3 regions of the Cedecea sp. B1(4) genome follow, and region 2 is predicted to be linked to each of the others. Evidence: predicted binding sites of a transcription regulator. Region 2 holds the regulator's gene; each other region holds the start of a gene.

Region 1 (10,505 bases), on a different contig from region 2:
GGGCTATGACCGATAGCCACGAACAGACCTGCTACTTCCAGTTCTTCGGTAATATCGGTGTTTTGCGTGTCGCGCAGGCGAAGACCGCTGACGCCCATTTGATCGCCTGTGACTTCTTCCAGCGTGCGATGGGTGTGCAGCACAATGTTGCCATTTTGCACTTTATCCATCAGACGGTTAATCAGGATCTTCTCCGCGCGGAAGCTGTCGCGACGGTGGATCAAATGCACTTCTGAAGCGATATTTGCCAGATAAAGCGCTTCTTCAACTGCGGTATTCCCGCCGCCGATAACCGCGACTTTCTGGTTGCGGTAGAAGAAACCGTCACAGGTGGCGCAGGCAGAAACGCCGCGGCCTTTGAAGGCTTCTTCGGAAGGTAGGCCAAGGTAGCGTGCAGATGCGCCGGTCGCGATGATCAGCGCGTCACAGGTGTATTCGCCGCTGTCGCCCACCAAGCGGAAAGGACGGTTCTGCAGATCGACGCTGGTGATGTGGTCGAACAGAATTTCAGTTTCGAACTTAGCCGCATGCTCGTGCATACGTTCCATCAGTAACGGACCGGTCAGGTCGTTAGGATCGCCAGGCCAGTTTTCGACTTCGGTTGTGGTGGTCAGCTGACCGCCTTTTTCCATCCCGGTAATCAAAACCGGTTTTAAGTTGGCGCGTGCAGCGTAGACCGCTGCGGTATAGCCCGCAGGGCCGGAGCCAAGAATAAGCAGCTTACTGTGTTTAGCTGTGCCCATGAGATCCTCATTGAACGTTTACAGACAATGGGGGTGATTGTAGGGAATTCGTTGCATTAAAAAAAGAGTGCAGCAATGTTGTTAACGATGTGTGTCATTGATGCTGCCTATAAGCCCAATGAATATTGCCGTCATGTGCATAAATAATCATTGTAATAGCACGGTAATCACGGTGCGAAAATGATGAATAATCATCAGCCAAAAGGAATATCTGGCACGTTCCACTAAAAATAGATGTTTTGCTTTGACAATCCCCTAAGCATTTGCGAAAACATTCGAGGAAGAAAAACATTTGGTGATGTGGAAGCCGCGTGCTCTCGCGCAAACCTGATGCAAATTTACCGAGTTATTGAAATTTACGCATGACGTGGACAGACGCTATGCGTGATGTCGATAGCAGCCGCAAGGCATCGGTCTTCTCACGTACACCCTGAACATTGACGTCACCAGGGTTATGGCAGGTGAAGGAAGGAATAGAGAGAGACAATAATAATGGTAGATAGCAAGAAGCGCCCGGGCAAAGATCTCGACCGTATCGATCGCAATATTCTCAACGAATTGCAAAAGGATGGGCGCATTTCTAACGTTGAGCTTTCAAAGCGTGTTGGGCTTTCGCCGACGCCGTGCCTTGAGCGCGTTCGTCGTCTGGAACGTCAGGGTTTTATTCAGGGCTATACGGCGCTGTTAAACCCGCATTATCTGGATGCCTCGCTGCTGGTATTTGTTGAGATTACTCTGAATCGTGGCGCCCCGGATGTGTTTGAGCAATTTAACGCCGCAGTGCAGAAACTTGAAGAAATTCAAGAGTGTCATCTCGTATCCGGTGATTTCGACTACCTGTTGAAAACACGCGTGCCGGATATGTCGGCGTATCGTAAACTCTTAGGTGAGACCCTGCTGCGTCTGCCGGGCGTGAACGACACCCGTACTTATGTTGTCATGGAAGAGGTCAAACAGAGTAACCGTTTGGTCATTAAGACCCGTTAATACGGGCCAGGTGCAAAATTGGCGTATTTTGGTTACACTCCTGGGAATCCATACAGCAACAGCTCCGGCAGGCCGCCGGTGCTGTTGTCTCCATTGAGTTTAAGGACCTGGAGAGCCTTTCTTGAGCCAGGAATATACCGAAGATAAAGAAGTAACATTGCGGAAACTGAGCAGCGGGCGCCGTTTACTCGAGGCGTTGCTGATCCTTGTTGCCTTATTCGCCATCTATTTGATGGCTGCCTTGCTAAGCTTTAACCCCTCAGACCCTAGCTGGTCGCAAACCGCGTGGCATGAGCCCATCCATAATCTAGGTGGTGCGCCGGGAGCGTGGTTTGCTGATACGCTGTTCTTCATTTTTGGCGTGATGGCCTACACCATTCCGGTGATTATCATCGGGGGCTGCTGGTTCACCTGGCGCCAGCGCGACAGTGAAGAATTCATCGATTATTTTGCCGTTTCACTGCGCCTGATCGGCGTACTTGCGATGGTGCTGACCTCTTGTGGCCTGGCGGCCATCAATGCGGACGATATTTGGTACTTCGCTTCGGGCGGCGTGCTGGGTAGCTTGCTTAGCACCGCTATGATGCCGCTGTTGAACAGCAGCGGCGGCACAATTGCGCTGCTTTGCGTTTGGGCTGCTGGTCTGACGCTGTTCACCGGCTGGTCCTGGGTCAGCATTGCTGAGAAACTTGGCAGCGCGGTGCTGACCGTGCTGACTTTTGCCAGCAACCGCACCCGCCGGGATAACACCTGGCAGGATGAGGACGAATACGAAGAAGAGCATGACGAAGACGAAGCGCCGCAGGTTTCTGCTGAGAAACGCGAATCTCGGCGGGCGCGTATTTTACGCGGGGCGCTTGCGCGTAAGCAGCGCTTATCGCAGAAGTTTGCTAATCCTAATGGTCGCAAAACGGATGCGGCGTTGTTCTCCGGCAAGCGTATGGATGACGCTGAAGACGATGTGTTGTTCAGCGCTCGTGGTGTAGAAGCAGATCCGAACGATGTGCTGTTCTCCGGGCATAAAGCGACTTTGCCAGAAGATCAGGAATACGATCCGCTGTTCAGTGGACACTCTGCCGTTGAGCCTATTGCAGCGGCTGCCGCGGCAACAACCGTTCACCAGTCGTGGGCTGCACCGGTACCGCCGGTTGCTTCAATGCCTCCAGTATCAACACCGGCACCTGCCGTTGACGCTGAGCTTGCTGCCCCAGCGATTGCCTGGGAACCGGCACCGACAACGGTCACGCCAGAACCGGTTATTGCGCCTGCCCCGGATCATTACACGTCGCCGCACCCGGCAAGCATACAACAGCAGGTTGTGCCTGAGACGCATCAAAGCTGGTCTGAACCCGTTGTGCCAGTGGCTCAGCCAGCCGTTGAACCACAGTCCGTGCCTGAGCCGGTAGAAGAGGTGAAATACGTTCGCCCGCCGATGTACCACTTTGAAGAAGTGGAAGAGAAGCGAGCCCGGGAACGTGAACAGCTTGCGGCGTGGTATCAACCAGTCAATGAGCCAAAGCCTGATCCTTACAGCTATGCGCCAGTAAAACCCGCTAGCCCGGAACCGGTTCAACCTTTGATACCGACATCTGCGCCCGCTTCCACGCCGTTATTGGCACCAGAAATGCCAGTGCCGGATATAACGCAGACTGCATCTGGCATTCAGCAGGCAGTAAAAACTGGTGCTGCAGCGGCAGCATTTTCACCCGTGTTCAGTATCGCCAGCGATGCGCCACGTCCTCAGGTAAAAGAAGGTATTGGCCCTCAACTGCCACGTCCAAACCGGGTACGCGTTCCGACTCGTCGTGAACTGGCGTCCTATGGCATAAAACTGCCTTCCCAGCGAATGGCAGAAGAGCAGGCGAGACTCGCCGAGAACCAGCAGTCTGAAGACGATTACGGCGATGAAGGCGATGCGCTGCAGCAGCACGAACTGGCCCGCCAGTTTGCAGCCCAGCAACAGCAGCGCTATGGCGAAGAGTACGAAGACGAAAGCTGGTCTGAAGAACAGCAGGCCGAGGCGGAAGAGGCGGAACTTGCGCGTCAGTTTGCCTCACAGCAGCAACAGCGCTATAGCGAGCAGCCACAGCAGAATAATGCGCCGTTCTCTCTTGACGACTTTGATTTCCAGTCATCGTTGAAGGAACTGGTGGATGATACGCCGAGCGAGCCGCTGTTTACCCCGAGCTTTGAACCGGCCCCGCAGCTAGTTCAGCACAGTCAACCCGCGGCACAGCCTTCTCAATATGCTCAGGCGGCTCAGCAGCAGCCTGCTGCGCCAGAGCCAAAAGAGAGCCTGATCCACCCGTTCTTGATGCGCAACGGTGACGACCGCCCGCTTCAGAAACCGACCACGCCGCTGCCGTCGTTGGATCTACTGACTTCTCCTCCAACTGAGGTTGAACCGGTAGATACCTTTGCAATGGAGCAGATGGCGCGCCTGGTTGAAGCGCGTCTGGCGGATTACCGCATTAAAGCGGATGTAGTGGATTATTCCCCTGGCCCAGTCATTACCCGCTTCGAGCTGGATTTGGCTCCGGGTGTGAAGGCTGCCCGCATCTCTAACCTTTCCCGCGACCTGGCGCGTTCGCTCTCCACCGTCGCCGTGCGTGTGGTTGAGGTTATTCCGGGTAAACCTTACGTAGGCCTTGAGTTGCCTAACAAAAAGCGCCAGACCGTTTATCTGCGTGAAGTGCTCGACTGCGCTAAATTCCGCGACAACGGCTCTCCGTTGACCGTGGTTCTGGGTAAAGACATCGGCGGTGAGCCTGTCGTTGCAGACCTGGCGAAAATGCCTCACTTGCTGGTAGCCGGTACAACGGGATCCGGTAAGTCGGTTGGCGTAAACGCCATGATCATCAGCATGTTGTATAAAGCAACGCCGGAAGATGTTCGCTTCATTATGATCGACCCGAAAATGCTTGAGCTGTCGGTGTATGAAGGCATTCCACATCTGTTGACCGAAGTGGTTACGGATATGAAAGACGCGGCGAATGCGCTGCGCTGGAGCGTGAACGAGATGGAGCGCCGCTATAAGCTGATGTCCGCGCTGGGCGTGCGAAACCTTGCGGGCTACAATGAACGCGTGCTGGAAGCTGAGCGCATGGGGCGCCCAATCCCTGACCCGTTCTGGAAACCTGGTGACAGCATGGAAGTGAGCCACCCGATGCTGGAGAAACTGCCGTATATCGTGGTGCTGGTGGATGAATTTGCCGACCTGATGATGACGGTAGGCAAAAAAGTAGAAGAGCTGATCGCCCGCCTCGCACAGAAAGCGCGCGCCGCAGGTATTCACCTTGTCCTTGCAACCCAGCGTCCATCGGTTGACGTCATTACCGGCCTGATTAAAGCTAACATCCCAACCCGTATCGCGTTTACGGTGTCGAGCAAAATTGACTCACGCACTATCCTGGATCAGGGCGGCGCGGAATCACTGCTTGGTATGGGGGATATGCTTTATTCTGCACCAAACTCCACGACGCCGATTCGTGTGCACGGTGCCTTTGTGCGTGATGAAGAAGTGCATGCGGTGGTACAGGACTGGAAAGCACGTGGCCGTCCGCAGTACATCACCGGCATTACCGATGATGAAGGCAGCGGTGACGGCGTAGGCGGCGGGATGGACGGTGACGAAGAGCTGGATCCGCTGTTCGATCAGGCTGTCGCTTTCGTGGTAGAGAAACGCAAAGCATCCATCTCCGGCGTGCAGCGCCAGTTCCGTATCGGCTACAACCGAGCCGCGAGAATCGTGGAGCAAATGGAAGCGCAGGGGATCGTGAGCCCACAGGGGCATAACGGTAACCGAGAGGTTCTTGCGCCACCTCAGTTTGAGTAATCCGACCGAGCGCTAGTCCATTGAACAAAAAAGAGCCGCGCCTGCGGCTCTTTTTGCAAAGATGGGTAAATTACCGGAAAATCAGCTTATTCTTCTGTTGCGGTAGCCGAAGACTTCACTAGAGTGAGCAGCAGAAGCGCCATCATCAGGTGGTCAATGAATCCAGAGGGAACATAATGAAAAAAATCGTAATGACCTGCGCGCTGTTAGCTGGCCTGACCGCAACCGGAGCCTGGGCTGACGCAGCCGGGGATTTGCAGGGCCGCCTTGATAAAGTTGGCAGCTTCCACGCCAGCTTCACCCAGAAAGTCACCGATGGTAGCGGCGCTGCCGTGCAGGAAGGCCAGGGGGATCTGTGGGTTAAGCGCCCAAACCTGTTCAACTGGCACATGACTCAGCCCGATGAAAGCATTCTCGTTTCCGACGGTAAAACCCTGTGGTTCTACAACCCGTTTGTTGAGCAGGTTACGGCTACCTGGCTAAAAGACGCCACCAGCAATACGCCGTTTATGCTGATTGCCCGCAACCAGTCCAGCGACTGGAAGCAATACAACATCAAGCAAAGCGGCGATGACTTCGTGCTGACGCCAAAAAGCAGCTCGGGTAACCTGAAGCAATTCACCATCAACGTCGGCCGAGACGGCACTATCCATCAGTTCAGCGCAGTAGAGCAGGATGACCAGCGTAGCAGCTATACTTTGAAGGCTCAGCAAAACGGTGCAGTGGATGCCGGTAAGTTTACGTTCACCCCGCCAAAAGGCGTCACGGTGGACGACCAACGTAAGTAGAGGCTTGAGTGAGCAATCTGTCGCTCGATTTTTCAGAGAATACCTTCCAGCCGCTGGCCGCGCGTATGCGGCCAGAAAATCTGACACAGTACATCGGCCAGCAGCATCTGCTGGCTGATGGAAAACCGCTGCCCCGAGCCATTGAAGCAGGTCATCTGCATTCCATGATTCTTTGGGGGCCGCCGGGCACCGGTAAAACAACCCTCGCCGAAGTGATTGCTCGCTATGCCAGCGCGGATGTTGAACGTATTTCTGCGGTAACCTCAGGCGTGAAAGATATTCGTGAGGCAATAGAACGTGCGCGGCAGAACCGCAATGCCGGGCGCCGCACCATTCTTTTTGTCGACGAAGTTCACCGCTTCAACAAAAGCCAGCAGGATGCCTTCCTGCCGCATATTGAAGACGGCACCATTACTTTTATTGGTGCGACAACCGAAAACCCTTCTTTTGAGCTGAACTCGGCGCTGCTTTCCCGTGCCCGCGTGTATCTACTGAAATCACTGACCGTGGCGGATATTGAGCTGGTGCTCGATCAGGCGATGAACGATAAAGCCAGGGGCTACGGCGGGCAAAATATCATCCTGCCGGACGAAACGCGTAAAGCCATTGCCGAGCTGGTAAACGGCGATGCGCGCCGGGCGTTAAATACGCTCGAAATGATGGCGGATATGGCTGAAATTGACGCCAGCGGCAACCGGATTTTGCAAACCCAATTGCTAACGGAGATTGCTGGTGAACGCAGTGCGCGTTTCGATAATAAAGGCGATCGTTTTTACGATCTAATTTCAGCGGTACATAAATCAATTCGCGGTTCTGCCCCGGATGCCGCTCTTTACTGGTACGCGCGTATTATTAGTGCAGGTGGCGATCCGCTCTACGTTGCGCGGCGCTTACTGGCGATTGCCTCTGAAGACATTGGTAACGCGGATCCCAGAGGTATGCAGGTGGCCATTGCCGCCTGGGATTGCTTCACCCGCGTAGGGCCAGCGGAAGGGGAGAGGGCTATTGCTCAGGCGATTGTTTATCTGGCCTGCGCCCCGAAAAGTAACGCCGTTTATACCGCGTTCAAAGCTGCAATGGCGGATGCGCGCGAACGTCCCGATTATGACGTGCCCGTCCATCTGCGTAACGCCCCAACGAAATTAATGAAAGAAATGGGCTACGGCCAGGAATACCGTTACGCCCATGACGAGCCCAATGCCTATGCCGCCGGGGAAGACTATTTCCCACCTGAAATGGCGCAAACTCGCTACTATCGGCCGACCAACAGAGGTCTGGAAGGTAAGATTGGCGAAAAGCTAGCCTGGCTGACCGAGCAGGATCAGAAAAGCCCCACAAAACGCTACCGCTAATGCAGGCGTTGCGGTAAGGTTAGCAAGACTATCAAAGCGGCCGCAGGCTGTGGCCGTACTCCTATAAATTCAATTCGATAAGCACAGGATAAGCATGCTCGATCCCAATCTGCTGCGTACAGAGCCAGACGCAGTCGCTGAAAAACTGGCACGCCGGGGCTTTAAGCTGGATGTAGACACGCTGCGCTCTCTGGAAGAGCGTCGTAAAGTACTGCAGGTCAAAACGGAAAATCTGCAGGCTGAACGTAACTCGCGATCGAAATCCATCGGCCAGGCGAAAGCGCGCGGAGAAGACATTGAGCCGCTGCGCCTGCAGGTTAACCAGCTGGGCGAAGAGCTGGATGCAGCGAAAAACGAGCTTGATTCTCTGCTGGCAGAAATTCGCGATATCTCGCTGACGCTGCCAAACATTCCTGATGACTGCGTGCCATTGGGCAAAGACGACAGCGAAAACGTCGAAGTCAGCCGCTGGGGCGAACCGCGTAAATTTGATTTCGAAGTGCGCGATCACGTAACCCTGGGCGAAATGGCAAAAGGCCTGGATTTCGCTGCGGCGGTGAAACTGACCGGTTCCCGTTTTGTAGTAATGCAGGGGCAGGTGGCGCGTATGCACCGTGCGCTGAGCCAGTTTATGCTGGATCTGCACACCGAGCAGCACGGTTACATGGAAAACTATGTTCCGTATCTGGTTAACCAGGACACGCTGTACGGTACCGGCCAGCTACCTAAATTTGGCGGTGACCTGTTCCATACCCGTCCATTGGAAGAAGAAGCAGACAGCAGTAACTATGCGCTGATCCCTACCGCAGAAGTGCCGCTGACCAACCTGGTTCGCGACGAGATCATCGACGAAGATTCCCTGCCGCTGAAGCTGACTGCGCACACGCCGTGCTTCCGCTCTGAAGCTGGTTCCTATGGCCGTGATACTCGCGGGCTGATTCGTATGCACCAGTTCGATAAAGTTGAGATGGTGCAGATCGTTCGCCCTGAAGACTCTATGGACGCGCTCGAAGAGATGACCGGCCATGCGGAGAAGGTTCTGCAACTGTTGGGTCTGCCATACCGTAAAGTGCTGCTTTGCAGCGGTGATATCGGTTTCGGTGCGCGCAAAACTTACGATCTGGAAGTCTGGCTGCCGGCACAGGATACGTACCGTGAGATCTCTTCCTGCTCCAACTGCTGGGACTTCCAGGCTCGCCGCCTGCAGGCCCGCTGCCGCAGTAAAGCAGACAAGAAAACTCGCCTGGTTCACACCCTGAACGGTTCTGGTCTGGCAGTTGGCCGTACTCTGGTCGCCGTCCTGGAAAACTACCAGCAGGCTGATGGCCGCATTCAGGTACCAGAAGTGCTGCGTCCTTACATGAATGGCCTGGAATACATCGGGTAATCCGCCGTTTGTGATGCATTGAAAAAGCGCCTCAGGGCGCTTTTTTTATACCCTAATTCCGAGGTTTTACGTCAACACCGCCTTTCTTGATACCAGACAATAACCCCTACTCCCAAAGAAGTATTATTGCTCACCGGAAGCGGGTGATGATTGTTCAATTAAAACTTCCATCTAATCATCATTTGACGGCCGTGCTTCACAAGGCGTGACGCGGCCAGGTCAATCCTTCAATAAAAATAAACCGGACACCCCTTTCACCCTTTAGCTGTGCAACGGAATGTGGGCTCTCAACCCGCGTGACCGCTGTCGGCTTATTTCAACTGTGAGCAAAACAAGTAGGTCACTATGACTGATAAAACCCCTAACGCGATCCTCGCGGCAGAGGTCAGCCGTCGTAAGCTGGTCCAAACCACGGCAATCGGTGGTTTAGCTGCTGCAACTAGCGCCTTCTCACTCCCCTTCTCCCGGCTCGCTTTTGCCGCTAAAACCGTTAATCCCGGTAGCAGTGAAAAAGTGGTCTGGAGCGCCTGCACGGTGAACTGTGGCAGCCGCTGCCCGTTGCGTATGCATGTGGTGGATGGCGAAATTAAATATGTCGAAACCGATAACACCGGCAATGACGATTATGAAGGTTTACACCAGGTTCGGGCCTGCCTGCGTGGTCGCTCTATGCGCCGACGGGTCTATAATGCTGATCGCCTGAAATACCCGATGAAACGCGTTGGCGCGCGTGGCGAAGGGAAGTTCGAGCGCATTAGCTGGGATGAAGCGTTTGATACCATTGCCCACAGCATGCAGAGCATCATTAAAGAGCATGGTAACGAAGCTATTTATCTGAACTACGGTACCGGTACGCTGGGTGGCACCATGACGCGTTCCTGGCCGCCGGGTTCTACGCTGATTGCTCGCCTGATGAACTGCTGCGGGGGCTACCTCAATCATTACGGGGACTATTCCACCGCACAGATTGCCGCCGGTCTGAATTATACCTACGGCGGCTGGGCGGACGGCAACAGCCCATCCGATATTGAAAACAGCAAGCTGGTGGTGCTGTTCGGCAATAATCCGGGCGAAACGAGGATGAGCGGTGGCGGGGTAACTTATTACCTCGAGCAGGCTCGCCAAAAGTCCAATGCCCGAATGATCATTATTGACCCACGTTACACCGACACCGGCGCAGGCCGGGAAGACGAGTGGATCCCTATTCGCCCTGGCACGGATGCGGCGCTGATTTCCGCGCTGGCGTGGGTCATGATTGACGAAAACCTCGTAGATCAGGCCTTTCTGGACAAATATTGCGTTGGCTATGATGAAAAAACGCTTCCGGCTGGCGCGCCGCGCAATGGCCACTACAAAGCTTACATCCTCGGTCAGGGGGCTGACGGCGTTGCCAAGACGCCTGAATGGGCTTCG
Region 2 (10,505 bases):
TCCGACGCGCTGTCGCCGTTGCGCGCCCTGAATTTCTACACGGAGGTCCCGCAAGGGCTTAGCTCCGCTTATCTCGACTGGCTGTTGCTGGAAGATTCGATGACTAAACGCTTCGAACAGCACTGCCAAAAAGTCACCGTCCGCATCGTGCGCGAAGGTTTTGTCCCTGCTGGCAATGATTTGCCCGAAGCCGATTTATTACCTGCCTCTGCGCGTTACTGGCTGCGGGAAATTATCCTCTGCGGGGATGACGAACCTTGGCTGCTGGGGCGCACCGTGGTGCCTGAAAGCACGCTTGATGGCCCTGAGCTGGCGTTGCAAAAGCTTGGTGACACGCCGCTCGGGCGCTACCTGTTTAGTTCATCAACCCTGACGCGTGACTATATTGAGATTGGCCGCAGCGCCGAACTGTGGGGACGCCGTTCCCGACTGAGACTTTCCGGTAAGCCTTTGTTGCTGACCGAACTGTTCCTGCCGGCATCTCCGCTGTACGAAGAGGAAAAATAATGGAGTGGAGTCTTAAGCAGGGAAAACTGCTGGCTTATCACCGGTTAATGCGTACCGATAAGCCCATTGGCGCTTTGTTGCTGCTATGGCCCACGCTGTGGGCGCTGTGGGTGGCCACCCCGGGCTTACCCTCGCTGCTGAATCTGGTTGTTTTTATCGCTGGCGTCTGGCTGATGCGCGCCGCGGGCTGCGTGGTGAACGATTATGCCGACCGTAAATTTGACGGCCACGTAAAGCGCACCGCTCAGCGCCCGCTGCCCAGTGGCGCAGTTTCTGAGAAAGAAGCGAAGATGCTGTTCGCGGTGCTGGTGGGCCTGGCTTTCCTGCTGGTGCTGACGCTCAATACCATGACGATCTTGCTGTCCGTGGCCGGCCTGGCGCTGGCATGGGTGTATCCGTTTATGAAGCGCTACACCCATTTGCCTCAGGTGGTGCTGGGTGCGGCTTTTGGCTGGTCCATTCCTATGGCATTTGCCGCCGCCAGCGAATCGGTGCCATTAAGCTGCTGGCTGATGTTCCTCGCTAACATTTGCTGGACCGTGGCGTACGACACGCAGTATGCGATGGTCGACCGCGACGACGACCTGAAGATTGGCATTAAGTCGACGGCGATCCTGTTTGGCCGCAACGATAAGCTGATCATCGGCCTGCTGCAAATCGCCACCATGCTGTTGATGGGCGTTGTGGGCTGGCTCAATGGGCTGGGTGGCGCGTTCTACTGGTCAATTTTGCTGGCGGGCGGGCTGTTTGTGCATCAGCAGAAGCTGATCGCCAGACGCGAGCGTGAAGGCTGCTTTAAAGCGTTTATGAACAATAACTATGTCGGGCTGGTGCTGTTCCTGGGCCTGGCGTTGAGCTACCTGCATTTCTGAGTCAGTCTTCAGGCAATAAAAAAGGCGGGTTAATCACCCGCCTTTTTCGTTTCTGCTGAATTAAGAAACCGCGTCCTGGGAAGCGGAGCTCTCAATCGTCAGACGTACGTCCGAGGTCACAAGATCGGCCAGCATCTGGTAAACCTTGATGGTTTCGGTCGCGTCTGCATCACCGGTATCGCTGATATAGCCTTCATCGCGCAGGGTAAGAACCAGCGAGGTAAAGACCGCTTTATCAAAGAATTCCGGGGCGTTAATGCCGTGCAGAACGGACAGTCGCTGCGCCACCGTGCGGCTTTCGCGTTCCAGCGTCCCGCGGTTGATCGACGGGTTGGCACTCAACTGCCAGAAGGTGATGGCATACCGCTGAATTGTCTCGCGCACGCCCGCCGCCAGAAGCTGCAGAGTGCGTGAACGGTGAGGGTTGATCTGCACTTCGTCACCGACAACCATGACCAGACCCTGACGCTCCATCTCGGCGATCAGCGCATCAATTTCTCTGCCCAACTCGCTTTTTTCCCAACGCAGGAACAGCTCGGCTTTCAGCATCGGGTAAATGACTTCTATCTGACGCAGCAGCTCCGCGCGCGAGATGTGGCGATGCTGAGTAATGATGGACGCCATCAGCGACGGCAGCACCAGCATGTGCATGATGTTGTTGCGGTAATAGGTCATCAACACGGCCTGCTCGCGCGGCAGAATGATGATGTCACCGATGGTGTCTTTCTCCACCTCGAACTTGTTCATCTGCAGCGCGTGGTCGATCAGCGCGTCAGCGGAAACAGTTGGTGCGGTGGCGTCCGGAGAATACGGCACGTTGCGCAGCAGGTTCAGGTAGCAGTCGAGCTGTTCGGTAAGCTGTTCACGGGTCAGCGAACGCTGGCGTGAAGCAAGCAGCGCGGTACAGCACAGGTTCATGGCGTTAGCGGCCCCTGCGTTGTTGATACGCACCATGATATCGGCAGCGATATCATTCACCGTTGGCGTCAGCCAGGCCGGGCGAATTGCTTCTATCGGATCGATAGAGTCTTTCCATTCCGGAACATGCTGGTTCAGGTAGGTCATCAGCGGCAGCGGTTCGCCGAAGTTAACGTAACCCTGGCCGAGGTTGCGCAGCTTACTCAGGCCGCGCACCATCTGCATGAAGCTCTCTTTTTCTTTGGTCGCACCGCGTAGCTCTTTCGCGTAAGTGCCCACTTCCATGACGTGCTCGTACCCGATGTAAATCGGCACCAGAGTGATCGGGCGGGTGCCGCCGCGTAGCATGGCCTGAATGGTCATCGACAGCGTGCCAGTCTTAGGATCCAGCAAACGGCCGGTACGGGAGCGGCCACCCTCGACAAAGTATTCAACGGAATAGCCGCGGCTGAACAGCTCGCCCAGATATTCGCGGAATACCGTGGAGTAAAGCTTGTTGCCCTTGAAGGTACGGCGAATAAAGAACGCGCCCAGGCGGCGGAAAATCGGCCCTGCTGGCCAGAAGTTCAGGTTGATCCCGGCGGCAATGTGCGGCGGAACCAGCCCCTGGTGATAAAGCACGTAGGAAAGCAGCAGATAGTCCATGTGGCTGCGGTGGCAGGGCACATAGACGATTTCGTGGCCATCATGGGCAAGCTGGCGCACGCGTTCGGCGTTATGCACGTTAATGCCCTGATAGAGGCGGTTCCAGGTTAACCCTAAAACGCGGTCCGTCAGACGCACGGCTTCGTAGGAGAAGTTCGCGGCAATCTCTTCCATCAGAGCGACGGCGTTTTGCTGCGCTTTTTCGTGGGAGATTTTCTTGCTGCGAGCTTCATCTTCTACCGCGCGGGCAATCGCTTTTGACGCCAGCAGCTTGTTGAAGAGATCCTGGCGAACCGGCAGGCGCGGGCCAACGGCGGCCAGGCGCTGGCGGGCAAAGTGAGTGCGCGCCACGCGAGCCAATTTTTGGGCAATAATCTTGTCCGTGCCGTGTTCGGTTGCCATGCGCCGAAGCGAAACCGGCGGCGAGAAACGCACGAAGCTATCGCGACCCAGCCAGGAAACCGCAAAGAATTTCTGGACGCCGTTCAGCGTGCGTAAAGGCGGGTTGATTTCACCTTTTTCGCGCCCTGGCGAGCGGCCGAACATCACGGAAACCGGCACCATCTGTACATCGAGATCGGGATTGCTGCGGTGCAGATCCAGATAATCGTGGAACAGTTTTACCGATTCTTCTTTTGGCGTGTAATAGGTGAAGACGCGCGGCCCGCCGTGGATAAACACGTAGCGCGGCAGCAGTACGCCGTCAATTTCCAGAGGTTCCAGCGGGTCGGGCAGATCGTGATCCAGACATTGAGCACGCAGCGTCAGTAAGTCTGCCTTAGAATTGTAGGGCAGGACGTACATGATGGGGCGTGAAGGGTCCAGACCGAGTTCGGTTTGGGGATCCGCCGGGATAGACTTGCTCTTTACCAGAACGCTTAATGGTAAATTCAGTAATTTGTAGTAAATTCTTGGCCAGCCTGACATAAATGATGTAAAGCCTCAGGTTAATAATGCAAATGCGCCGCAAGGATATCAGAAACTCTGGGGAATTTCTGTGGCGCTGCGATTTAGACTCAGCGAGCATTGATGCTCAATATTTAAAAAGGTTTCCTTGAATGGCGAATAATACCACCGGCATCACCCGCATTATTAAGGCTGCAGGCTACTCGTGGAAGGGGCTACGTGCGGCCTGGATCAACGAAGCCGCCTTTCGTCAGGAGGGCGTAGCGGCGGTTATCGCTGTCATCATCGCCTGCTGGCTGGACGTGGACCCCATCACACGTATTTTACTGATTGGCTCGGTTGTTTTGGTGATGATTGTCGAAATCCTCAACAGCGCCATTGAAGCGCTGGTTGACCGTGTCGGCACCGAGTACCACGAGCTTTCAGGGCGAGCCAAAGATATGGGTTCGGCCGCGGTATTGATAGCGATTATCCTTGCGGTTGCGACCTGGGCCACCTTGCTTTGGTCACATTTGCGATAGCACTTCCAGAATAGTTTAAGTCGCTGGTTTTTTGCTTAATTTGTGGTTTCAAAATCGCCCGGGCCTGTATATACTCACAGCATGACTGTATAAACACCCAGGGGGCGGAATGAAAGCACTAACTACCAGGCAGCAAGAGGTGTTTGATCTCATTCGGGATCATATTAACCAGACCGGCATGCCACCTACGCGCGCCGAAATTGCACAACGTCTGGGGTTCCGTTCTCCAAACGCCGCGGAAGAGCATCTTAAAGCGCTGGCACGTAAAGGTGCCATCGAGATTGTTTCTGGTGCATCACGCGGCATTCGTCTGCTGGTTGAAGAAGAAAATGGCCTGCCGCTGGTGGGCCGTGTTGCCGCCGGTGAGCCGCTGCTGGCGCAACAGCACATCGAGGGCCACTACCAGGTTGACCCTTCTCTGTTCAAGCCGAATGCCGATTTCCTGCTGCGCGTCAGCGGCATGTCGATGAAAGATATCGGTATCATGGACGGTGATTTATTAGCCGTTCACAAAACCCAGGACGTGCGTAATGGCCAGGTCGTTGTCGCGCGTATCGACGATGAAGTGACCGTAAAACGCCTGAAAAAGCAGGGTAACACCGTGCACCTGCTGCCGGAAAACAGCGAATTCCAGCCTATTGTGGTCGATCTTCGCGAGCAGAATTTTAGCATTGAAGGCCTGGCCGTCGGGGTGATCCGCAACGGTGAATGGCTGTAACACCTCTTCCGGTGGTGCGGTAACTCTGCCGTGCCACCTGCCTAAACACCTCTCTTTTTTCCTCTGGATCATTCCCATGCGATTCTTTTCGTCAACGGATGGTGCGCTGTGGCGGCTTGCGCTGCCGATGATTTTTTCCAACATCACCGTTCCGTTACTGGGCCTGGTCGATACGGCGGTCATTGGCCATCTTGATAGCCCGACCTATCTCGGCGGGGTGGCTATCGGCGCAACGGCGACCAGTTTTCTCTTTATGCTGCTGCTTTTTCTGCGCATGAGCACCACCGGGTTAACGGCACAGGCGTTTGGTGCGAACGATCCGCAGCGGCTGGCGCGCGCGCTGGTTCAACCCCTGATGCTGGCGATGATCGCCGGGCTGGCTATCGTGGTTCTGCGTTATCCACTGATCAACCTTGCTCTGCACGTTGTTGGCGGTAATGACGAGGTGTTGTATCAGGCAAGGCGGTTCCTGGAGATCCGCTGGCTTAGCGCTCCAGCATCACTGGCTAATCTCGTGCTGTTAGGCTGGTTGTTGGGCGTTCAGTATGCGCGGGCGCCGGTCATCCTGTTGGTCGTCGGCAACCTGATTAATATCGTGCTCGACCTCTGGCTGGTGATGGGACTGCACATGAACGTGCAGGGGGCGGCGTTGGCCACGGCGGTGTCCGAATATGCGACGTTTATCATCGGCCTGGTGATGGTGCGGAAGGTACTGAAGCTGCGGGGCATCAGTTGGGCTAGACTCAAAACGGCCTGGCAAGGGGACTTACGCAAGCTGCTGGCCCTCAACCGCGACATTATGCTGCGTTCGCTGCTGCTGCAAATTTGCTTTGCTTCAATCACCATTTTTGGTGCGCGTCTCGGCAGCGAAATTGTCGCCGTTAACGCCGTGCTGATGACGCTGTTGACCTTTACCGCCTATGCGCTGGACGGCTTTGCTTACGCCGTAGAAGCCCATTCAGGGCAGGCTTACGGGGCGCGTAACCGTGGGCAGTTGCTCGAAGTTTGGGGGGCTGCGTGCAGGCAGGCGGGGCTGGTTGCGATAGCATTTGCCGCTATTTATGCTTTTGCTGGGGGGCAAATTGTCGCGCTGCTTACCTCCCTGCCGGAGCTTCGTGTTCTCGCAAATCATTACCTTGCCTGGCAGGTTATTCTGCCGGTCGTGGGCGTTTGGTGTTACCTGCTTGACGGCATGTTTATCGGCGCGACGCGGGGTGCCGAAATGCGTAACAGCATGGCGGTTGCGGCGCTGGGCTTTGGCGTGACGATGCTTACGTTGCCTTTGTGGGGTAACCACGCCCTGTGGCTGTCTCTGGCGGTGTTTCTGGCCTTGCGTGGCCTGTCGCTTGGCGTCATCTGGCGGCGCCACTGGCGTAATAATACCTGGTTCGCTACATCGGGCGGCCATTGATCGAACTTCCTGGCCTTCGTTAACCCTGCTCCTGTCGTGCTGATTTCTCGTTTCTAAGATGAGGAATCAGCGTTCCATCGCTTTTAATAATGGTTAAAGATTCTGAGTTTTAAATTTAACTCAGAATCCTTGTCTACAATTACCTTTACATCCAGCAGACAGTGGATGTTTTCCAGAAAGTCAGCATCCTGCAGTCCGGATGCGAAAATCTAAACCGAACGATGAGGAGATGATGATGAATAAGGACGAAATCGGCGGTAACTGGAAGCAGTTCAAAGGCACGATCAAAGAGAAATGGGGTAAGCTGACCGATGACGATATGACCGTCATCGAAGGGAAGCGTGACCAGTTGGTGGGTAAAATCCAGGAACGCTATGGCTACGCCAAAGACCAGGCAGAGAAAGAAGTGAAGGACTGGGAGTCCGGGAGCAATTACCGCTGGTAATCTGGCGGACCCTCATATGTGCTAATCAGTAAGTAAGACCAATCCTGCCCGGGTACAGGGATGTACCACTCCCTCTTAACGCTTTTTCTTCGGCTGTACTGAATGATCGTGATCGCAGGCGCCGTGGTGGCTACAGGCTTCAACTTCCGAGCAATCAGCGCACAATCCGTGGGCTTCAATCACGTTATGGCGCAGGGCAAACCCCATTTTGGACGCCAGTTTCTGCATAATATCTTCCACACCCTGAGCGGCCTGTTCTTTCACGGCCCCACATCTGTCGCAGATAAACATGGCGGAAGAGTGGGTTGGATGATCGATAAAATTACACAGCACGTAACTGTTGTTGGATTCCACGCGGTGCACAAAACCCTGCTCCAGCAGAAAATCCAGCGCGCGATAAACCGTTGGAGGCTTAGCCTGTGGCTCGCTAACGCGCAGGAGATCCAGCAGGTCATAAGCGCTGATGGCCCCGGTTTGCTCGGCCATCAGGCGCAAAACCTCGAGACGCTGTGGCGTCAGGCGTACATTGCGTTGCAGGCAGAGCTTTTCAGCCTGAGCTAACACGTTTTGCGAAGTTGTGGTATCCATCAGCCTCTCCCGGTCATTGACGCAATACTTTACCATAATGCGGATAAAACGCCGAATCCTGGTACATACTGACCCTATCTACTCAGGAGGAAGTGATGCAAAAACCTGATTGTATTCGTCACTGGCGCGAGCTGGAAGGCGAGGATGACGCAACTTACCCGGACAGCGCGGAGCTGTTTTCTATTGGCGCTCCTCTGGCCCGTAATTTCGGTTTAACCCGCCTTGGGATTCACCATGAGCGTATTCCTCCGGGCCGCAGAACCTCTTATCCCCACGCGGAAAGCAGCGAAGAAGAGTTTGCGTATGTGCTCGAAGGGCACCCCGAAGTGTGGATCAACGGTCATCTTTGGGCGCTCGAGCCGGGCGATAGCGTGGGATTTCCTGCCGGAACCGGCATTTGCCATACCTTTATTAATAATACCGAACAGGATGTGCGGCTATTAGTCGTAGGTGAAGCCAATAAAGCCGAAAATAAAATTTATTACCCGCTAAATCAGTCTTATGCCGTGCAGCGGCAGGATCGTTGGATAGATCATCCGCCTCAATTCTTTGGCCCGCACAACGGTCTTCCTTCACGAAAGCCAAAGGGTAAACTATAAATTAATTAGCATGGAAACAATAAGACGTTAACCCTGAGGATATATCTGGGATCCTGATGGTTCAAATATCCATCTTTTTATCACGCTATTCACAGCAATAGTCTGCCTCTGTTCAGTCATAACTGTCAGGGGCGAATTACTTCATCTGACAATCAGACAGGCGTGCTGTGAATGAATAAAATAAAATCTTCGGTGGCGACACTCGCCGCAACCTTCTTTATTGCCCATCAGGCCGGGGCGGCAGGGACCTGGTCCGAAGCGCGAAACGATGCGATGGGGGGCACCGGCGTGGCTTCGGCTAATTATGGCAGCGGCGTATTAATCAACCCGGCGCTATTAGCCCGGTCCAAACCAGACGACAATATTACCGTTATTTTACCGTCTGTCGGGGCGCAAATAACGGATAAAGACAACCTCCAGGATCGCATCGACGATATCAGCGATAAAGTTGATAACTATAAACAGGCCATTCGGTCGTTAACGCCGCGAGATATTCTTCTAAATCCGAACGGGACGTTAAATCAGTTCCGCAGTGCCGCCGGGGATTTAGCCAACGAGCTTGAAGATTTACGGGGCGAAACGGCGAATGCCAAAGCTGCCGCAGGGATTGCGGTCAGTATTCCAAATGACACTCTTTCCGTAGCTTTCGTCACCAAAGCTTACGCGCGTGCGAAAGTCAGCTCGGATATCGATCAAAACGATATCAATTACCTACGTAGTATCCAGAATTCCAGCGCGGTGGCGGGAGGCGTGGCGATTGATGCGGCGTTAAATGGCTCAGATCGGATCACCCGCAACCTGAACTCAACCGCTTCCGGCCGTGCGGCCATCGTTTCTGATTATGGTATTGCTCTCGCCCACAAGTTCGATGTTGGCGGCGTCCCGGTTTCCGTTGGCGTCACGCCAAAACTGCAGAAAACCTGGCTGTATAATTACACAACGTCCATTTACGACTATCGCAGCGGCGACTGGAAGAACAGCCAGTACCGCAACGATGACACTGGATTCAACCTTGACGCAGGCGTGGCGGCCGATTTTGGCGAGAACTGGACAGTCGGCCTGAGCGGCCAGAATCTGGTGTCCCGCGATATCGACACGAAAGATATTCGCATCACTAACGGGCGTACCGGCGAAGTACGGAACTACAAAGATACCTATCAAATCAGCCCGCTGGTGACCGCCGGGGTAGCCTGGCATAACGAGCTGGTGACCCTGAGCGCAGACGGCGATCTGACCGAAACCAAAGGCTTTAAAAGCGAAGACAACTCTCAGTATGTGGGTGTTGGCGCTGAGGTGAGGCCACTTTCCTGGCTGGCGCTGCGTGCCGGCTATCGTGCGGATGTGAAAAGCAATGACAGCAACGTCTTTACCGGCGGGGTAGGGTTCGCGGCAGGCAAACACGTCAATATCGATTTGATGGGCCTGTACGGCGAAGACCAAACTTGGGGCGCGGGGGCGCAGTTGAGCGTGGCCTTCTGATGCTGAATGCCGGGGCAGCCTGATGCCCCGGCGCTGCTTTATGCTATAGTAGCGACCCTTTTTTAATCGTAGCCTGCGTAAACGTATGTCCTCACAAAGCAACCAGACTCCTTTCCAGCCGCACCGTTTCTCCATTGCGCCGATGCTTGACTGGACCGATCGCCACTGCCGCTATTTCCTGCGTCAGCTGTCCCGCCACACGCTGCTGTACACCGAAATGGTGACCACCGGGGCGATCATCCACGGTAAAGGGGACTATCTGGCCTATAGCGAAGAAGAACATCCGATTGCGCTGCAGCTTGGCGGCAGCGATCCTCAGGCGCTGGCACATTGTGCAAAACTCGCCGAAGCGCGCGGCTACGATGAAATTAACCTGAACGTGGGCTGCCCGTCTGACCGGGTGCAGAACGGGCGCTTTGGTGCCTGCCTGATGGGTGAAGCACAGCTGGTTGCCGATTGTATTAAAGCGATGCGCGATGTGGTTTCTATTCCGGTGACGGTAAAAACCCGCATCGGCATTGATGATCAGGACAGCTACGAATTTCTCTGCGATTTCATTGGCACTGTGGCAGGCAAGGGCGAATGCGAGATGTTTATCATCCACGCGCGTAAAGCCTGGCTCTCTGGCCTGAGCCCAAAAGAAAACCGTGAAATTCCACCGCTGGATTATCCACGCGTGTACCAGCTCAAGCGTGATTTCCCGCAGCTCACCATGGCGATTAACGGCGGGATTAAGACGCTGGAAGAAGCGAAAACCCACCTCGAGCATCTCGATGGCGTGATGGTCGGGCGCGAGGCTTACCAAAACCCAGGCTTGCTGACGACGGTTGACCGCGAAATTTTCGGGGCAGATGTTGCGGACAGCGATCCCGTTGCCGTGGTGCGAGCGATGTATC
Region 3 (10,505 bases), on a different contig from region 2:
CAACATTGGGCTATTTTCGAAGTTACGCCGCAGTTGGATGGCGTTCGCCGCTTCACGAAGCAGGTTTAACTCATCGATCAGCGTTTTTTCGTATTCACGCACCACTTCCAGCGGGCGGAGGCGACGGCCATCCGGCAGCAAACGCGGCACCCAACGGGCGAGACGATAGATGAGCTTCATATCGGCTTTGATCACCGGCAGGATGTCAGGCCGAATGACCTTAATCACGACCTCTTTGCCGCTCTCTTTCAGGCGTGCGGTATGCACCTGAGCAATGGAGGCGGAGGCCAGAGGCTTGATGTCAAAATCGTCGAACCAACTTTCAACGGGAATTCCGCCCATCGCCAGTTCAATCTGTTTCTTCGCCAACGCGCCGTCAAAAGGTGCAACTCTGTCCTGCAACATAGCCAGTTGGTCAGCGATGATCGGTGGGAACAGATCGCGACGGGTAGAAAGCATCTGACCAAATTTGATCCAAACGGGACCAAGCTCCTGCAGCGCAAGGCGAAGACGTTCTCCCAAAGGCTTATCACGGTGACGATTCGGCATCCAGAACAGGCAACGCCGCCACAAACGTAACGGCAGCGTAATGCGCATTTTGGGAATCAGTTCATCAAGGCCATAGCTCAGAAAGGTACGGACAATGAAATAAAGGCGGCGAATTTCTCCTGGCGTCATTTGCCCTCCAGCTTATCCAGCCGTTTGCTGAGTGCGTCCACCGAGCGTGCAAGCGCTTCGGTTTCCTCTGCGAACCAGGCCACTTCGAGTGAGCCAGGCGCAACGCGCCACTCTTCGGTGAGCGCTTCTCCCAGATACTGCTGATTGCGGATCAATCCTTTTTTCAGCAGCTTTCCGCCATGACGCGCAAACTTACTGATACCTTCAGAGGCAATATCGCCTATATACGGAGCCAGCAGTTCCGCAGGATCAAACTCCGCGAGATCCATCAGCGATGCCAGATTTTGTACAACCTGAATGTCACCCGCCACGTCAAGTTCACCGCTGCGAATCAGAGCGGTAAGTTGCTGGCGATCGCGCAGTTTCGGCAGCACGCCGATATGGGTTGTGACGCTACAATCCGCCTCACCTTCCCACTGGCTCAGTACGTCCAGCTGTTGTTCACTGAACACCAGCACCAGCGGCGCTGAAAATTCTTTCAGGCTAACGCGCAACGTCTTGCCCTGCAGGCGTTGACGAGCGGATTTTAGGCTACGATCGCGCCAGAGGAAGGTGTTCAGCACACCTTCGATTCCGGCAGTCATCAGCGACATAAATGGCATCGCGGCTCCCTGTTAGAATTTATAGCCACGGTGCAGGGCGACAATCCCACCGGTCATATTGTAATAGGTGGTGTTTTCAAACCCGGCTTCTTCCATCATGCCTTTCAGCGTTTCCTGATCCGGGTGCATGCGAATGGATTCTGCCAGGTAGCGATAGCTTTCGCCGTCCTGAGCGACCATTTCACCGATGCGCGGCAGAATGTGGAAGGAATACGCGTCGTAGGCTTTGTTCAGCGGCTCGAAAGCTGGTTTGGAGAACTCAAGTACCAGCAGGCGGCCACCGGGTTTGAGAACGCGGAACATAGAGCGCAATGCAGCGTCTTTATCCGTGACGTTACGCAGGCCAAAGGAGATGGTGATGCAGTCAAAGGTGTTGTCCGGGAATGGCAGCGCTTCGGCGTTAGCCTGCACGTATCTGACGTTCCCCACAATGCCGATATTGCGCAGCTTTTCACGCCCCATTTTCAGCATCGAATCGTTAATATCGGCCAATACGACTTCGCCAGTCTCTCCGACGAGGCGAGAGAATTTAGCCGTCAGATCGCCCGTACCGCCCGCAAGATCCAGCACGCGTTGGCCACGACGTACGCCACTGCAGTCTATCGTGTAGCGTTTCCACAACCTGTGGATACCAAAAGACATCAGGTCGTTCATTACGTCGTATTTCGCCGCAACAGAGTGGAACACGTTCGCCACCATATCGACCTTTTGCTCTTTAGCTACGGTACGGAAGCCAAAGTGCGTTGTTTCCTGGGATCCGGACTCCTGGGATTCATCAACCATCTCAATGCCTGCTTAATAAAGAAAATGTTCGGGAAGTGTAACAGAATGGGCGTGAAAGCCCTATGATTCAACCGTGCTACTCAGCCTCAGTTTAACGCTCTTCACCCGTGCGCGATGAAGACAAAGTATCGAATTCAGCCTCAGGTTCTTCGCCCGCATGGCCCAGTCGAGCCGAATCATCCTCATCTTCCTGACGAGCGCGTTCGACCAGATCTGGATTCATCTCACGTTTGACTTCTACGCCAAGCCCGCGAAACGCATCCGCCTGAACCAGGATATTCCCACGCCCGGATGAAAGTTTTTTCATCGCCTGCCGGTAGTTATCCTGCGCCTTATCGAGACTTTGCCCAATCGCAGACATATCATCCACGAACAGGCGCATTTTATCGTACAGGCGCCCCGCCCTGTCGGCGATTTGCTGGGCATTACGGCTTTGATGTTCATAGCGCCACAGATTGGCAATAGTGCGCAGCGCCACCAGCAGCGTCGTCGGGCTCACCAGCATAATGTTATTTTTCAGCGCTTCGCTAATCAGTTCAGGCTGCCTGTCGATAGCCAGCAGGAAAGCGGGCTCAACGGGAATAAACATCAACACATAGTCCAGCGAACGTAGCCCCGGGAGTTGTTGGTAATCTTTGCGCCCCAGCAGGCGAATATGGCTGCGGATAGCGGCGATGTGCTCATTCAGCGCACTTTCACGCGTGAGTTCATCTTCACCATTGAAGTAACGCTCATAGGCCACCAGCGTCATTTTTGCATCAATAACAACGTCTTTGCCCTGAGGCAGGCGGACGATAACATCCGGCTGCATACGACTGTTGTTTTCAAGCTGGATGTTCACCTGAGTCTGGTATTCATGCCCTTCACGCAGGCCAGAAGCTTCCAATACCCGAGTTAACACCACTTCCCCCCAGTTACCCTGGGTTTTGTTGTCGCCCTTCAGTGCTTTGGTGAGATTGAGCGCCTCTTGCGCCATTTGTGCATTGAGCTGCTGCAGGTTACGGATTTCGTGCGTCAACGTATGCCGTTCGCGTGCTTCCTGGCCAAAACTCTCCTGGACCTGGCGTCGGAAGCCATCGAGCTGTTCTCGAAGTGGGGAAAGCAACACGTTAAGGCTTTGGCGGTTCTGCTCTTCAACCTTACGCCCGCTTTGCTCAAAAATACGGTGGGCCAGATTCTCAAACTGCTCGTTCAGGCGCTGCTCGCTGTTAAGCATTTGGCGATGCTTGTCTTCAGCATTGAGCCGGGTTTGCTCGAGCAACGTGGTCAGCTCACGAATATCTGCTTCCTGCCCGCTGTTAATTTCCATTTGAGCACGGACCTCACGGTTAAGCTGGTCGCACTCATCTCGCCAGTGCTGGTTTTGCTGAAGCTCCTGCCGCGCGGCTGTAAGCTCACCGTAGATTTCACGCTGTTCTTCATGCAAAGCCGCCAACCGCTGCGCCGCACGCAGACTGGCGACAAGCCAGCCGGTCAGCAAGCCCACCAACCCGATGCCCAGCCCAAATAACAGTGAAATATCCATGCTTCCCCCAAAACGAAACCAACATCGGCAAAATAAAATTCTGCTGTATAAATGTCCAGATGAAAAGGGATTTTCCGGAAGGGAGCGCGCAAAGCATAAAAAAAGCCGGCGAGCGCCGGCCTTATGAACGGAAAAGCAAAACTACAGCAGGCGACGCGCCGCCTCAACCACGATTTTCACCGCGTGACTTTCCGTTTTCTTCATGGTTTCCGCGTTAGGGATCTCTTGCTGAGTACGGTTCACGATGACCCCGGCAACCATACCCGCACGCAGACCCTGGCTGGAGCACATGGTCAGCAGCGTGGCGGATTCCATTTCATAGTTCATCACGCCCATTTCCTGCCACTCTTTCATTGAGCCTTTGAAGCGGCTAACTACGCGGCCGGACAGCGTGTCGTAACGCTCCTGACCAGGGTAGAAGGTGTCGGAGGATGCGGTCACGCCGATGTGCGTCGTTGCGCCCACGGCTTTTGCCGCTTCAACCAGCGCGGTAGTACATGCGAAGTCTGCCACGGCTGGGTATTCCATTGGCGCGAAGTGCAGGCTGGCACCATCCAGGCGAACAGATGCGGTGGTCACTAGCACATCGCCCACGTTGATGTTCGGCTGAATCGCCCCGGTAGTCCCGACGCGCAGGAAAGTGCGAATGCCAAGCTGTGCCAGTTCTTCAACGGCAATAGAGGTAGATGGGCCGCCGATACCGGTAGAACAGATGATAACCGGCTTGCCGTCGAGTTCAGCACGCCAGGAAGTGAATTCACGGTGGGAAGCCAGCTTAACCGGCTTGTCCATCAGCGCGGCGATTTTTTCCACACGCTCAGGATCGCCAGGAACGATGGCAAGCGTAGCCCCTTGCAGGTCATTTTTAGTGAGGCCGAGATGGAAAACATCAGACTTGGACATAACAGACTCCTCTGTTGAGTAGGTTTCAGGAGAAGCAAAGCGACACTTTACAGAACCCCTGAGCATAATTTCGTGATGACGCTCACTTTGGATGAAACAAATTACATTATTTGTATATTCATATGCGATCATCATCACAATTAAGCGTCGATCGGGCTATTTTTTGAACTTTGACGGCGTTTTTTGCCCGCCAGATTTGCTACTAATCCTGGCTATAGTTATCACACTGCGCTAATGCTGGTTCGGAGAAAACCATGAAACAAAAGCAAACAACACATAACACACCGGGCGAAGGTTTCGCACCGGCGGCATCCCCCATCGCCCCCACCGCTTTGCTAACGCCGGATGACACAATTCTTTCTGGGGAAACGTCAATTCCAAGTCAGGGCGACAATATGCCGGCTTACCACGCCAGACCCAAAAATGCCGATGGTCCGTTGCCGGTCGTGATTGTCATTCAGGAGATATTTGGCGTACACGAACATATCCGCGATCTCTGCCGTCGACTGGCGCTTGAAGGCTATCTGGCCATCGCCCCGGAGCTTTATTTTCGCCAGGGAGAACCGGGAGATTTTGCCGATATCCCCACGTTGTTAAGCGGCCTGGTCTCAAAAGTGCCAGACAATCAGGTGCTGGGCGATCTTGATCATGTGGCCAGTTGGGCTTCACGCAACGGCGGCGATGCGCATCGCCTGATGGTCACCGGTTTTTGCTGGGGCGGGCGAATTGCCTGGCTTTATGCGGCGCACAATCCACAGCTGAAAGCGGCCGTCGCTTGGTACGGCAAGCTGACGGGTGAGAAAACGTTGAACTCTCATCACCACCCGGTAGATATCGCCGTCAATCTTAATGCGCCAGTGCTAGGCCTTTATGGTGGTCAGGATACCGGGATTTCTCAGGAAAGCGTTGAGACCATGCGCCAGGCACTAAGAGCGGCCAATGCCAGGGCGGAAATTATTGTCTACCCGGAAGCCGGACACGCTTTTAACGCTGACTACCGCCCGAGCTACCATGAAGCGTCGGCCAAAGATGGCTGGGAAAGGATGCTGGCGTGGTTTAAACGGTACGGAGTAAGGAAGTAAAGCCGGTCGGTTACCCCGGACTGCATAACATAACGGGCCGTCCGTCACGGCCCGTTATATCCCTGACATCTAAAAATCGTATTCGTTAATCACATCTAGAATACTTTTTTCATTATGGTAGCGAGTTCTCAAAGCACCCTGCTGCGATTTTGCTTTACCACAGATAACATTAACCTGTTTTTCAATATCCTTTTGCTGCTCTTTTGGCAAGCTAGAATCCCATTCACCAGATAAATGCTGGCAGTCATCTGCATTTATTAGAAACTCAGTAACATCTTTTGGATATTTATCCGCAGCCTGAGCGCAGGAAACCAAAAAAAATAGCGCACAGAAAATTAGGCTTTTATTCATTTTATCGACCATCCGTTGACCAATGAGGTTTATCGTTAGCACCGCCGTGATACTTTATCACATCAAAGCTTTTCCCTACTTCATGTAATTGAGCATTCATGCCATCACGGGGCATTGTTTTGATAATAACAGTCTCACCTTTATTATCTTTAATTTCCAGGTTACCCATCCACGACAGCGTCATATCAATAGCATTGCCTTCCGTATGTCGGCTCCTTAACGCCGGAGCAACGTTGAGATTGGACATGCCATAAGCCCGAACCATCGCTTTTGCCGCATTAATGCTTTTATTTCTGTCAGCCTTTCCGTTCGCACCATTATGCACCCATTCAATTTCCACACCCGATTTTTCAGGAATATTGGCGGGTTCAACCATGCCTCGTGCCAGCTTCCAGGACCAGTGCATTAAATATGCCCTTTCCGGCGGACGTAACGTCGCCGAAATAGTTACCCTGACGCCAGCATCTTCAAGGCTTTTTAGAAAATTATTAACATTTGCCCGGAATATTGGACTCAGGGTTTGCGTGTCACTACTTCCCTGGAATCGACTAACCCAGCTTTCACCGCTTAGCTGCTTCATAAGTATCCTTTTATTTCACAAAAAAAGACAAACTGCGCAGTAAGCTTCTCAAGAAAAAATTCAGCGTGACAAGGTGAATGTTGGATAAATACGACTTTCAGAAAAGGGTAAGGGCATTATTCCTGGCATTAGCATGCATTAGCGAACAGGGAGGTGAGGGCGTGATTTTAGCTATGTGAAAAACGGAGGCTCTCACCTCCGTTTTAGTATTAAGCCTCGCGCAGATTCTGTGCCGCTTGCACCATGTTTGCCAGCGCGGCACGGGTTTCTGGCCAGCCACGGGTTTTCAGGCCGCAGTCCGGGTTAACCCACAGTCGCTCTGCCGGGACGGATTCCGCCGCTTTCTTGAGCAGGGCTTCAATCCATTGCACATCCGGAACGTTTGGAGAGTGGATGTCGTACACGCCCGGCCCAATTTCATTCGGGTATTCGAACTCTTTAAACGCCTCCAGCAGATCCATATCGGAACGGGAAGTTTCGATGGTGATCACGTCCGCATCCAGCGCCGCAATGGAGTCCATGATGTCGTTGAACTCGCAGTAGCACATGTGGGTATGGATTTGGGTGTCATCTCGCACCACGGCGGCGTTCAGACGGAAGGCCTCCACGCCCCACTCCAGATAAGCCTGCCAGTCGGACTGGCGCAGCGGCAAACCTTCACGCAGGGCGGGTTCATCAATCTGGATGATACCGATACCTGCGGCTTCCAGATCCGCTACTTCGTCACGCAGGGCCAGCGCAATCTGCTTCGCGATAGTCTCCCGGGAAACATCTTCACGCGGGAAGGACCAGCAAAGAATCGTCACCGGACCGGTCAGCATGCCTTTAACCGGTTTGTCGGTCAGGGACTGCGCGTATTTGGCCCACTCAACGGTGATCGGCTCCGGACGGCTGATATCGCCGATAACAATCGGAGGTTTCACGCAGCGGGAACCGTAGCTCTGCACCCAGCCGTTCTGAGTAAAGACGAAGCCATCCAGATGTTCGCCGAAATACTCAACCATGTCGTTACGCTCGGCTTCGCCGTGCACCAACACGTCAAGGCCCAGACGTTCCTGCTCAACAATCGCCTGCTTAATGTGTTCGGCGATACCCGTGCGATAGTTGCTCGCGTCCAGCTTGCCTTTTTTGAAGTCCAGGCGCAGGCCGCGAATTTCAGTTGTTTGCGGGAAGGAGCCAATGGTCGTTGTTGGCCAGGCTGGCAGGTTGAAACGTTCACGCTGGGCTGCTGCACGGGCAGTGTAAGCATTCTGGCGCTGGCTGTCCTGGGCGGTAATTTTAGCCAGACGCTCGCTGACAGCGGCATTGTGCACACGTTTGGACTGACGACGAGCCTGAATCGGGGCGCTCCATTCAGCAATTTTGGCGGTATTCCCACTGTTTAATGCTTCAGTCAGTAAGGACAGCTCAGCACACTTCTGCAGGGCAAAAGCAAACCAGCTTTTAACTTCGGCATCCAGGCGAGTTTCTACGCTCAGGTCAATTGGGCTGTGCAGCAGGGAGCAGGAAGATGCCACCCACAGCTCACGTTTACCCACCAGGTCTTTTAACTGAGCATATTTCTCCGTCAGATCGGCACGCCAGACGTTACGGCCGTTGATAACACCCGCCGACAACAACCAGTTTGCAGGCAGTTTCTTATGGATGTCATTCGCGTCATCTTTGCCATGTACAAAATCAACGTGCAGACCCTGCACCGGCAGCGCGGTGATGGTGTTCAGGTTTGGCCCCACGCCTTCGAAGTAGGTGGTAAGCAGCAGCTTCACCTGGCCGGTCAGTGCGTCGTAAGCGGGTTTGAAGACATCCAGCCATGCTTTTGGCAGCTCCAGCACCAGCGCAGGCTCATCGATTTGTACCCACTCAATGCCACGCTTCGCCAATTCGGCCAGCACCTGCTGGTAGACTGGCAAAATATCTTTCAACAGGCTCAGGCGGTCAAAAGGTTCGCCTTTCACTTTGCCCAGCCACAGGTAAGTCACCGGCCCAAGCAGGACAGGTTTGACCTTATGGCCCAGCGCAAGCGCCTCCTCGACTTCTTCCAGCAACTGAGTCCAGGTCAGTTTGAACTGCTGCCCCTGAGTAAATTCCGGCACCATGTAGTGGTAGTTGGTATTGAACCATTTGGTCATTTCTGCAGCGGCGGCAGGCTCGCCGGTTGGTGCCCGGCCTCGGCCGATGCGAAACAGCGTATCGATATCGACACTGCCGTCTTTGTTCTGATGGCGAGCAGGTACGTTACCGAGCAGCAGGCTGGTGGTCAGAACATGGTCATACCAGGCGAAATCGCCCACCGGCAGTAATTCGACGCCGGCTTGTTTTTGTTGGTCCCAGTGGCGGGCACGCAGTTCGCGGCCAACCGCCAGTAATTCTTCGCGGGAGGTATTCCCTGCCCAGTAGCTTTCTTGTGCTTTTTTCAACTCGCGCTTAAGGCCGACGCGAGGGAACCCCAGGGTGTGATTATGGATGGTCATATTATCACCTCTTTATTTATAAGCTTAATCCAGATGGATTTCGGATTTAGGGACAAAAACGCAATAAACGTTTTTGAACAGCCGCAGGCTGGCCCCAACGGGGCGAGGCTTCAGCCGAGTAACGCGGTAAGCTCGCTTATCACCGGGAGCTTACAAAGTAAGTGACCGGTGTAAGTGAGTGAAACCAACGCGCCATAAATTCGAAAGACGCTGGATTTAGACGTCCAGATGTTTACACTTCTATAATCAGCAGGTACTGTATAATCCTCAAGCGCAATTTGTTCATGCCGAAGTGAAGGACTTTCATGATCGAGATTAAACACCTGCGGACGCTGCAAGCGTTACGACACAGCGGTTCGCTGGCCGCCGCTGCTGCCGCCCTGCATCAGACTCAGTCGGCCCTCTCTCACCAGTTCAGCGATCTGGAGCAGCGGCTCGGCTTCCGCCTGTTTATCCGTAAAAGTCAGCCACTTCGCTTTACGCCGCAGGGGGAGATCCTGCTGCAGCTGGCGGAACAAGTGTTGCCGCAGATTGGCCGCGCCCTGCAGGCCTGCAATGAGCCGCATCAAACCCGGCTGCGCATTGCGATTGAGTGCCACAGCTGCATTCAGTGGCTGACGCCTGCGCTGGAAAATTTCCGCCAGCACTGGCCGCAGGTGGAGATGGACTTTAAATCCGGCGTTACGTTTGATCCGCAGCCTGCGCTGCAGCAGGGCGAGCTGGATATCGTTCTGACATCGGATATTTTGCCGCGCAGCGGGCTACATTATTCGCCGATGTTTGATTTTGAAGTGCGCCTGGTGATGGCGACAGACCACCCACTGGCGAAGAAAGAGAGCATTGAGCCTGAAGACTTAACCCTTGAAACGCTGCTTATTTACCCGGTACAGCGTGAGCGTATGGATATCTGGCGTCATTTCCTGCAGCCAGCAGGGGTTAGCCCGTCGCTGAAAAACGTCGATAACACGCTGCTGCTAATTCAAATGGTATCGGCGCGGATGGGGATTGCCGCCCTGCCGCATTGGGTGGTGGAAAGCTTTGAGCACCAGGGCCTGATTGTGACCAGAACCCTGGGTGAAGGTTTATGGAGTCGCCTCTACGCCGCGGTACGTGACGGCGAACAGCGCCAGCCGGTGACCGAGGCGTTTATTCGCTCGACGCGCCAGCACGCCTGCGACCATTTACCGTTTGTGAAGAACGCGGAGCGACCCATCGGCGATGTACCCACAGCGAGGCCATTATCACCGTTCCCCCAATAATAAAGCTCGGCCAGTGGGGTTGCTCCTGCCAGATGGCAAGATTCACCAGCAGCCCGGCCGGGACGTGCACGTTGTTCATGATGCCGAGCGTGCCGGCGTCCACCTGAGTTGCGCCGTAGTTCCACATAAAATAACCCAACCCGGAAGCGACAACGCCAAGCCAGACCAAAATCCCCCACTGTAGCGTCGTGGTGGGGAGTTTCTGCGGATTGCCAAGCGCAAACCAGGCAACAACGGCGACAATAAACGCCCCCAGATAGAACCACGAAAA

What was found. Region 2 encodes LexA, which represses DNA repair genes until DNA is damaged. Its sites were predicted from a motif close to TNCTGTATGTACATACAGNA; they were not measured.
Region 1: a site for LexA is predicted at 1,769-1,788, ahead of ACR6JA_RS00270 (DNA translocase FtsK 4TM domain-containing protein). Genes of this name have one in related genera too.
Region 3: a site for LexA is predicted at 3,630-3,649, ahead of rmuC (DNA recombination protein RmuC). Genes of this name have one in related genera too.

The regions. Positions count from the first base shown of each region.
Region 1 covers NZ_JCAHMZ010000001.1:52,006-62,510, forward strand. Annotated here, with positions in the region: gene trxB (thioredoxin-disulfide reductase) at 1-743, opposite strand, end outside; gene lrp (leucine-responsive transcriptional regulator Lrp) at 1,236-1,730, shown strand; gene ACR6JA_RS00270 (DNA translocase FtsK 4TM domain-containing protein) at 1,852-5,565, shown strand; gene lolA (outer membrane lipoprotein periplasmic chaperone LolA) at 5,742-6,353, shown strand; gene ACR6JA_RS00280 (replication-associated recombination protein A) at 6,362-7,705, shown strand; gene serS (serine--tRNA ligase) at 7,800-9,092, shown strand; gene dmsA (dimethylsulfoxide reductase subunit A) at 9,438-10,505, shown strand, end outside.
Region 2 covers NZ_JCAHMZ010000012.1:31,993-42,497, forward strand. Annotated here, with positions in the region: gene ubiC (chorismate lyase) at 1-507, shown strand, start outside; gene ubiA (4-hydroxybenzoate octaprenyltransferase) at 507-1,379, shown strand; gene plsB (glycerol-3-phosphate 1-O-acyltransferase PlsB) at 1,440-3,869, opposite strand; gene ACR6JA_RS20375 (diacylglycerol kinase) at 4,001-4,369, shown strand; gene lexA (transcriptional repressor LexA) at 4,479-5,087, shown strand; gene dinF (MATE family efflux transporter DinF) at 5,164-6,498, shown strand; gene ACR6JA_RS20390 (CsbD family protein) at 6,734-6,943, shown strand; gene zur (zinc uptake transcriptional repressor Zur) at 7,019-7,531, opposite strand; gene ACR6JA_RS20400 (cupin domain-containing protein) at 7,627-8,130, shown strand; gene ACR6JA_RS20405 (conjugal transfer protein TraF) at 8,302-9,609, shown strand; gene dusA (tRNA dihydrouridine(20/20a) synthase DusA) at 9,695-10,505, shown strand, end outside.
Region 3 covers NZ_JCAHMZ010000011.1:57,552-68,056, reverse strand. Annotated here, with positions in the region: gene ubiB (ubiquinone biosynthesis regulatory protein kinase UbiB) at 1-678, opposite strand, end outside; gene ubiJ (ubiquinone biosynthesis protein UbiJ) at 675-1,280, opposite strand; gene ubiE (bifunctional demethylmenaquinone methyltransferase/2-methoxy-6-polyprenyl-1,4-benzoquinol methylase UbiE) at 1,293-2,063, opposite strand; gene rmuC (DNA recombination protein RmuC) at 2,155-3,588, opposite strand; gene udp (uridine phosphorylase) at 3,730-4,491, opposite strand; gene ACR6JA_RS20130 (dienelactone hydrolase family protein) at 4,746-5,573, shown strand; gene ACR6JA_RS20125 (hypothetical protein) at 5,643-5,924, opposite strand; gene ACR6JA_RS20120 (peptidoglycan-binding domain-containing protein) at 5,926-6,504, opposite strand; gene metE (5-methyltetrahydropteroyltriglutamate--homocysteine S-methyltransferase) at 6,714-8,975, opposite strand; gene metR (HTH-type transcriptional regulator MetR) at 9,281-10,234, shown strand; gene ACR6JA_RS20105 (carboxylate/amino acid/amine transporter) at 10,122-10,505, opposite strand, start outside.